2 regions of the Sphingobium sp. KCTC 72723 genome follow, and region 2 is predicted to be linked to the other one. Evidence: riboswitches for the same ligand, from Rfam matches in the RefSeq annotation. Region 2 holds a riboswitch; the other holds the start of a gene.
The links. A riboswitch is a leader RNA that binds a small molecule or an ion and turns the genes downstream of it on or off. The one in region 2 is predicted to bind cobalamin.
Positions count from the first base shown of each region.

Region 1 (4,227 bases), 1.0 Mb from region 2:
GATCTGGTCGAATGGCAATTGCTCGTCGCGTCGGGCGAACCGCTGCCCAAACAGCAGGATGCACTCGCCATCAATGGCTGGGCCATGGAAGCGCGGCTCTATGCCGAAGATCCGGCCAAGGGCTTCCTCCCCTCCATCGGTCGGCTCGACACTTTCGATCTGGGCGCGGGGTGCCGGATCGACACCGGGGTCGAACAGGGCGCGGATATTTCGCCCTTCTATGATCCGATGATCGCCAAGATGATCGCCCATGGCCCCACCCGTGAAGGCGCCCGCGCCACGCTCGCGGCGGCACTGGACGACAGCGCGATCTGGCCGGTCAGGACCAATGCCGGGTTTCTGGTGAAGGCGCTGGAGCATCCTGATTTTGTCGCCGCCCGGCTCGATACCGGGTTGATCGGGCGCGAAGGCGACGCGCTGATGCCAGCGCATCATCCCGATGCCGAAGCGTTGGCAGATGCGGCGGCGGCGTTGACGCCCGGTGGCGTGCTGGCGGGCTTCCGCCTCAACGCGCCGGTGCGGGCGCAGGCACCCTTTCTGCTCGACGGCGAAGCGGTAACGGTCGCCTTCGATCCCCGCGAAGGCGATGCGCGCGCGCTCGACGATGTGCTGATCGCGCAGGGTGGTCAGGTATGGCAAATGCAGCCATGGCGTGTGGACGGCGGCGCCTCCGCCACTGCCTCCGACGGCGCGATCCTTTCCCCCATGCCGGGGCGCATCATCGCCGTGTCGGTCGCGGCGGGCGACGCGGTGGTGAAGGGCCAGAAACTCGTCACATTGGAAGCGATGAAGATGGAACATAGCCTGACCGCACCCTTCGACGGGACGGTCGCGGAATTGAACGCCGCTGAAGGCGGTCAGGTGAGCGAAGGCACGCTGCTGGTGAAGATAGAGAAGGTCGAAAGCTAGGGTCGGAATCGTCTCCCTTCCTGCAAGGGCAGGCTATCGCATATGAAAACGTCCCACGTTCAATCGTCATGCTGAACTTGTTTCAGCATCCATTTCTCGTCACGAACAACTGCTTGGTGTGGAGAAATGGACCCTGAAACAAGTTCAGGGTGACGGTGAAAGAGGGCATGTTTCCATATGCGACAGCCCTGCCTGCAAGAGGAGGATCAGTTGAAGTTATTCGATCATAACGCATTGAAAAAACAAAATGATATGCCGCAAACCAAACCTCTGTTGCCCACTGTGCGACATTTCGCCTTTTCTCTATAACCCATTGAATACAAACAGAACTTCATAATCCCATAACAGCCACATGGACGAACTTTGTAAAGTTCCGAAACGACAGGAGCAAATCACGACATGGCCGGACGCTATTTCGACCAGTGGCAGATTGGCGACACGCTGATCCACGACATTCGCCGCACCGTGACGGAAACGGACAATGTCCTTTTCACCACCATGACCCACAACCCCCAACCGCTGCATCTGGACGCGGAATTCGCGAAGGCCAGCGAGTTCGGCCAGATTCTTGTCAATGGCACCTTCACCTTTGCGCTGATGATCGGACTGTCGGTGGGCGACACGACGCTTGGCACGCTGGTCGCCAATCTGGGTTATGACAAACTCGTCATGCCCAACCCCGTGTTCATCGGCGACACGCTGCGCTGCGAAAGCGACGTGAGCGACCTCAAGCCCAGCAAGTCCCGCCCCGGCGCGGGCATCGTCACCTTCACGCACCGGCTGCGCAATCAACGCGACCAGATCGTGTGCCAATGCCTGCGCATGGCCCTCCTCAACCGATCCCCTGAAGCCGCCAGCCCCGGTTGAACGACAGGCGCGTGCGCGAAAGCGGGGCGAGGTCGATCGCCAGCATCGCGCGCGGCGGCACGTCGAGGATATGGGCCAGTGCCGCGCGCACGACCATAGGATGGGTGATCGCGCACCACGTCCCGGCCAGCCCCGCGACATGATCGACCCACGGGCCGATCCGCTGCTGGACCTGCGCCATCGTCTCGCCGCCGGGCGCGCCGCTGGCGGGGTCGGCGATCCATTCCCGCAGCGCTTGCGGAGGCACGGCATCGAATGTTCGCCCGGTCCATTGGCCATGGTCGATCTCGACCAGCGCCGCTTCGACCGTAAAGGGCAATGCCATAGCCTGCCCCGTCTGTTGCGCCGCCAGCGCCGGGCTGCACCCGATCAGCGTCGCGCCAACATGATCGGCGCGTGCCGCATCGCGCCGCCCGCCCGCGTCCAGCGGTTCGTCCGGTCCGGCAAAGCCGCCGGTTCGGGCCATCCGCGTGGTCCCGGCGCAGATCAGGATGAGGGTGGTCGTCAGCATCGACTCCGGCAAGACAGGTTGACCCCGCCGCCCCGCCCGTCCAAAGAAGGGCCAGCGTCCATCAGGAAGAAGCCGGTGTAATTCCGGCGCGGTCGCGCCACTGTTATCGTCGTCGCCTGTCGCCGTCGAGAGCCAGACCTTCCTGCCGGACTCATTGATCTGCACGGGACGCGAAATCCCCAAAGGAGTATGACCATGGCGACCATTGCCGCATCGTTCGACGACGCTTTCATCCCCATTTCCGGCGGTAACGCCATCCCGCTGGACGACATCCTGCCCTGGGCGCTGTTCGGCACGCTGATCGCCACGATCTTTCTCTATTTCGTCAGCACCGAACAGGGTGCCTATGCGTTTTTCGATGGCATGTATGTCCATGAATATGTGCATGACGGTCGCCACCTCCTCGGCTTCCCCTGCCACTGACGCGCGGCCATGACGAAACAATTGCTGTGGCGCGGGATGCTGGTCGGCATCCTCGCGGCCCTTTTCGCCACGCTGTGCGCGCGCGTCCTTGCCGAACCGCAGGTCGACCTTGCCATCGCCTTTGAACATCGCGGTCACGCCGCTCACGCCACTCACGCCATGCCGGGCATGGACGATGAACTGGTCAGCCGCGCGACGCAGAAGGGCGCTGGCCTGCTCACCGCGATGACGCTTTACGGCGCGGCGGTCGGCGGCATCTTCTCGCTGGTGTTCGCTTATGGCTATGGCCGCGTCGCGCGCCTGGGACCGCGCAGCTTCGCGCTGTTGCTGGCATGGCTGGCCTTCGTGATCGTGGTGATCGTGCCGGGGATCAAATATCCCCAGACACCCCCTGCGGTCGGCAGCCACGACACGGTCGGCATCCGCACCGCCGCCTATTTCGCCATGATCGCCCTGTCGCTCGCCGCCGCTGTCGTTGCAGCCAGACTGCGGACCCAAATGCGGCGCAGCCTTAGCGCGTTCGATGCGACATTGGCCGCCATTGCCCTTTACGCTGGGCTGATGCTGCTCACCCAATGGCTGTTGCCCAGCGTCAACGAAGTGCCGGCCGACTTTCCCGCCACCCTGTTATGGGATTTCCGCGTCGCTTCCATCGCCACCCAAATGGTGCTGTGGAGCGGCATCGGCATCGCGTTCGGCTGGTCCGCCGAACGCCTGCTCCAGCGGCAGGGGCGATAGCTGCATAAAAGCCATTTGTAACCCGCCACGCCAGCCTCCATATGCGGGCGATGAGCCGAGCGCGGCCAGCGGAGACAGGCATGAGCGATTATGATTTCGACCTTTTCGTCATCGGTGCAGGGTCGGGCGGCGTGCGCGCGTCCCGCGTGGCGGCGGCCCATGGCGCAAAGGTTGCGGTGGCGGAGGAGTTTCGCGTCGGCGGCACCTGCGTCATTCGCGGCTGCGTGCCAAAGAAGCTGCTCATCTATGGCGCGCATTTCGCCGAGGATCTCAAAGATGCGCGGCGTTTCGGCTGGAACGTGCCGGATTGCGGTTTCGAATGGCAGACGTTGCGGGACAATGTGCTGGGGGAAGTCGACCGGCTGGAGGGGCTGTATCGCAACACGCTCGACAGCAACAAGGTCGAACTGATCGGTGAACGGGCGACGGTCGCCGGGCCGCATACCGTCAAGCTGGCGAGCGGGCGGGAAATCACGGCGAAATATATATTGGTGGCGACAGGTGCCTGGCCAGTCACCCCCGATGTCGAAGGCGCCGAACATGGCATCACGTCGAACGAGGTGTTCCATCTGGACGAATGCCCCAAACGCATCGTAATCGTCGGTGGCGGCTATATCGCCAATGAATTTGCCGGGATTTTCCATCAGCTGGGCAGCCATGTCACGATCGTCAACCGATCGTCCACGCTGCTGCGCGGCTATGATGAATCCATCCGCGATCGCCTGCTTCAGATTTCGACGGTGAAGGGCATCAATTTCCGCTTCAACGCGCAAATGGAG
Region 1 covers NZ_CP060388.1:3,157,385-3,161,611, forward strand. Annotated here, with positions in the region: gene SPBM01_RS15465 (acetyl/propionyl/methylcrotonyl-CoA carboxylase subunit alpha) at 1-909, shown strand, start outside; gene SPBM01_RS15470 (MaoC family dehydratase) at 1,309-1,776, shown strand; gene SPBM01_RS15475 (histidine phosphatase family protein) at 1,742-2,287, opposite strand; cobalamin riboswitch at 2,318-2,448, shown strand; gene SPBM01_RS15480 (CbtB domain-containing protein) at 2,483-2,710, shown strand; gene SPBM01_RS15485 (CbtA family protein) at 2,720-3,448, shown strand; gene gor (glutathione-disulfide reductase) at 3,529-4,227, shown strand, end outside.
Region 1: it holds a riboswitch for cobalamin, as region 2 does, so the genes downstream of both, SPBM01_RS15480 (CbtB domain-containing protein) here and SPBM01_RS20435 (TonB-dependent receptor plug domain-containing protein) in region 2, are expected to answer to the same signal.

Region 2 (4,227 bases):
CCGGCCCGGCGGCACGCTGGGCATCTATATGGGCCGCGCGGCGGCAGGCGAAATCGCGCGCAGCCTGATCGGTGCGGGGCGTGACCCCGAAACCCCGGTGATGGTCGCGGTCAACGTCTCGCTGCCCGGCGAACGCCTCATCCGGGGCAAGTTGTCGGCGCTCGCTTTTCTGGTCCAGACGATCAGCGACGAAGACCCGACGCTATTGCTGATCGGCGAAGCGGTCGCAGGCAATGGCGTTCCAGTGGAAGTTGCGGCGCGCGTGGCCGCGACGGTTTGATCCAGCGAATCACAACCCCGCCAGATCCTCCGGCCGGTTGATATTGGGCAGTATCAGCCCCGGCATATCCACCACGCGCGCGCCGATCCGATCGACAAAGCCCCGGATCGAACGATTATTCTCCTCCGCCAGCTGCGCGTCCAGCACATCGGCCAGCGTCACTGGCCACCAGCCCAGCAAAGGCTGACCTTTAAGGATCGCTGCCTCTGCGCCGATCAGCGCCACGGGCAGATCCGCCGGATAGAGCGGCATGTCGCATCCGTTGGTCAGCACCCCGGCAAAACCTTCCGCGCGCGCATGATGCAGCGCAGCGTTCAATCCCCCCAATGGTCCCAAGTCCGGCGCGGGCCGATCTGCCAGGCCACCCTCACGCCCGCAAATCACGATGCTTGCGACATGCGGCGCAAGTCCTGCCACCGCATGGTCGATCAGCGTCCGCCCGTCCGGCATCACCGCCAGCGCTTTGTCGCTGCCAAAGCGGCGCGATCGTCCACCGGCCAGCACCGCGCCCAATATCCCTGACCCTGCCATATCGCCCCGCACATGAATGTCCCAAGCCGATAGCATATGAGTGTCATGGTCACCCCCGTCAAAAAGCGTGCCGGACCTGCATGGCATTGCGTTGCGGCACGCCGGGCCATAGGGTCGCTTCATGCCCGCAGCGCCGCCGATCCTGTCCGTTACCTTCGGACACCCCACATCGTGACGCACCATTCGCCCGATGTCCCCTTCACTCGCCTGACCCCGGACGGTCAGGCCGATCCGGTCGCCCGCGCGTTGGCGCAGGAAGTGCCGATCGCGGTCGAGTTTAACGGCGTCGGCTATGCGGTGTTGATGGCGACCCCGCATGATATTGGCGATCTCGTGCTGGGCTTCGCGCTGGCCGACCGGCTGATCGGACCGGACGACGCGCCCTTCGCCGTCGATGTCCATGATACCGGGCAGGGGATGGTCGCGCGCGCCACGCTGCCTGCCGACCGGACCGATGGTCTGCTGGACCGGGTGCGGCACCGCCTGTCGGAATCGGGGTGCGGCCTGTGCGGCGTTGAAAATCTGGAACAGGCGATGCGCCCGCTGCCGCCCGTTACGGCGCAATCACGCGCAGAACCCGCCGCCATTTTCCGTGCGCTGGGTGAACTGGCTGCGCACCAGCCGCTTAACGCTGCCACCGGCGCGGCCCATGTCGCGGCTTATGTCGGCGCGGACGGGACGATCGGCTGCGCGCGCGAAGATGTCGGGCGGCACAATGCTTTCGACAAGCTGATCGGGGCGATGAAACGCGCAGGCACCGACTGGGACGGTGGCTTTGCCTTGCTGTCGTCGCGCTGTTCCTATGAACTGGTGGAAAAAGCGGTGCTGAGCGGATGCCCGCTGCTCGTCACCATTTCCGCGCCCACCGCGCTGGCAGCCCAGCGTGCGGAACAGGCCGGGCTGCCGCTGGTCGTGCTGGCCCGGCCCGACGCGCTGTTGCATCATGGCAACGCTTTGCGGCCTTAGCGACACGGGCGGCTTGGCACCGCTCCACCTTTCCCCTAGAGCGCGCGGCGCAGGGGCGGTTCATCGTCCTTGCAATAGATCGCGCCGGTGCCTCGCAAGAGGCTGAAAACGGGAATGTGGTGCGGGCGGGAAACTGCCCTATTCCACGGCTGTCCCTGCAACTGTAAGCGGTGAGCGCGATGCACAGAGGGTTTCAAAGACCCGGTCACTGAACCTTTTGGGTTCGGGAAGGCTTGTGCATCGCCGCTATGACCCGCGAGCCAGGAGACCTGCCGGCGTCTGGTCGCTCTTGCCCTGATCCAGGGGATGGTCATGGCACGGTGGTTTTCCGTCGAGCGACGCTATGCGGCCGGGGCCGCATCGTGCCGTGCGGCGGGGGGTGGCGTCATCCTGCATCGCGGCGCGACCGTTGCGAAACGGACGCCCCGGCCTTGAAGTCGCACATGACGCTCAGGGCTATTATCATGGTAAAAACAGGGATTTCTCTTCTCGCGCTGCTGGCGGCCACGCCTGCTTTGGCACAGGATGACAATATCGTCGTCACCGCGTCGGGCATTGCCCAATCGCGCGACGAAGTCGGCCAGGCAATCACCATCATCGATGCAAAGACGATCGACACGCGGCAGGCGGTCGATGTGGTCGATCTGCTGGCGACCACGCCGGGGGTCCGCTTCAACCGCAATGGTTCCACTGGCGGCGTGACCGGCGTGTCGCTGCGCGGCGCGGAAACGACGCAGACGCTGGTGCTGATCGACGGGGTCAAGGTCAACGACCCCAGCGGCATTGGTGACGGCTATGATTTCGGCCATTTGCTGACCGGCAATATCCGCCGGATCGAAGTGCTGCGCGGCTCCAACTCGGTCGTGCATGGCAGCCAGGCGATCGGCGGCGTGGTCAACATCATGACCGGCGTGCCGGCGGAAGGTTTCGGGGCCAACGCCTCGGTCGATTATGGCTATAGCGATACGCTGAACGCGAAAGCAGATGTGTCTGGCACCAGCGGCATGGCGTCGGGCGGCATTGGCGCAGCCTATTTTCGCACCGATGGCATTTCGTCGGCTGTGGGTGGCACGGAAAAGGACGGCTATGAAAATATCGCCACCAATGCCCGGCTGAAACTGGCGTTCAGCGACGCGCTGAGCCTCGATCTGCGCGGCTATTATATCCATGCTGACCTCGACTATGACAGCTTCTTCGGCGCGCCTGCCGACAGCAGCGACGTGTCGAAAATGGACCAATATGTCGGCTATGCGGGCCTCAACCTTGCCCTGCTCGACGGTCGCCTGACCAGCCGCGCGGCGGTGACTTACTTGCGCAACGACCGCGACTATTATTTCGTGCGCGGCACCGACGCGGATTATGGCTATTCCGGCACCAACCTGCGCTTTGAATATGAAGGCGTATATGCCCCGGTCGATCAGGCCAAGCTGGTGTTCGGCTATGAACATGAGCGCCCCGATTACGACTTCTTCGGTTTCGGCAGTACGTCGTCGGCGAAGATCAATATCGACAGCGTCTATGCGCTGGCGATCGTCAAGCCCTTGACTGGCCTGTCCGTCACTGGCGGCGTGCGCCATGACGACCATAGCCAGTTCGGCGGCGCAACCACGTTCGGTGCGAACGCCAACTACACGCCCAATGCGGGCGCGACCAATGTGCGATTAAGCTATGGCGAAGGGTTCAAGGCACCCTCGCTCTATCAGCTTTACGACACATTCAGCGGCAACAGCGCGCTGCGCCCCGAACGATCGAAAAGCTACGACATCGGCTTCGACCAGAGCCTGGACGGGGAGCGGGCGATCCTGTCGGTCACGGCGTTCCTGCGCAACACCACTGACCAGATCAATTACGACAATGCGACCTTCAGCTACAGCAACCTCGACCGCACCCGTGCCAAGGGCGTGGAAGCGAGCATTGCGCTGAAGCCCGTGGACGCGCTGACCGTGACCGGCAGCTATAGCTATGTCGATGCGCGCGATCGGTCGGGTGGGGCTACGGATGGCAACCTCCTGCCGCGCCGCGCGGTCAACGCGGTCAGCGTCTCGGCAGACTATGTCTGGTCCTTCGGCCTGTCCACCGGCGCGACGCTGACTATGGTGGGCGACAGCTTCGACAATGCCGCCAACACCCGCCGCCTCGACGGCTATGCGCTGGCGGGCCTGCGTGCCGCGTTGTCGCTGGGCGAGCATCTGGAAGTCTATGGCCGCATCGACAATCTGTTCGATGAAGCCTACGCCACCGCCTATGGCTATGGCGTTTATGGCCGCTCCGCCTTTGGCGGCGTGCGTGTCCGCTTCTGACGGGGGACAAGGGGGGACGGGCGCGCAGCCCGTCCCTTCACTTATGCGCGTTCAACCGCGCAATGATACCCTGCGCCGCCTGCACATAGGCCGGGCCGCCACATACGGTCCAGCTTTGCGGCACGCTGATGCGCGGCACGGATTTCAGCG
Region 2 covers NZ_CP060388.1:4,198,747-4,202,973, forward strand. Annotated here, with positions in the region: gene cobA (uroporphyrinogen-III C-methyltransferase) at 1-280, shown strand, start outside; gene SPBM01_RS20425 (molybdenum cofactor guanylyltransferase) at 290-811, opposite strand; gene fdhD (formate dehydrogenase accessory sulfurtransferase FdhD) at 848-1,777, shown strand; cobalamin riboswitch at 1,846-2,069, shown strand; gene SPBM01_RS20435 (TonB-dependent receptor plug domain-containing protein) at 2,242-4,077, shown strand; gene SPBM01_RS20440 (ABC transporter substrate-binding protein) at 4,115-4,227, opposite strand, start outside.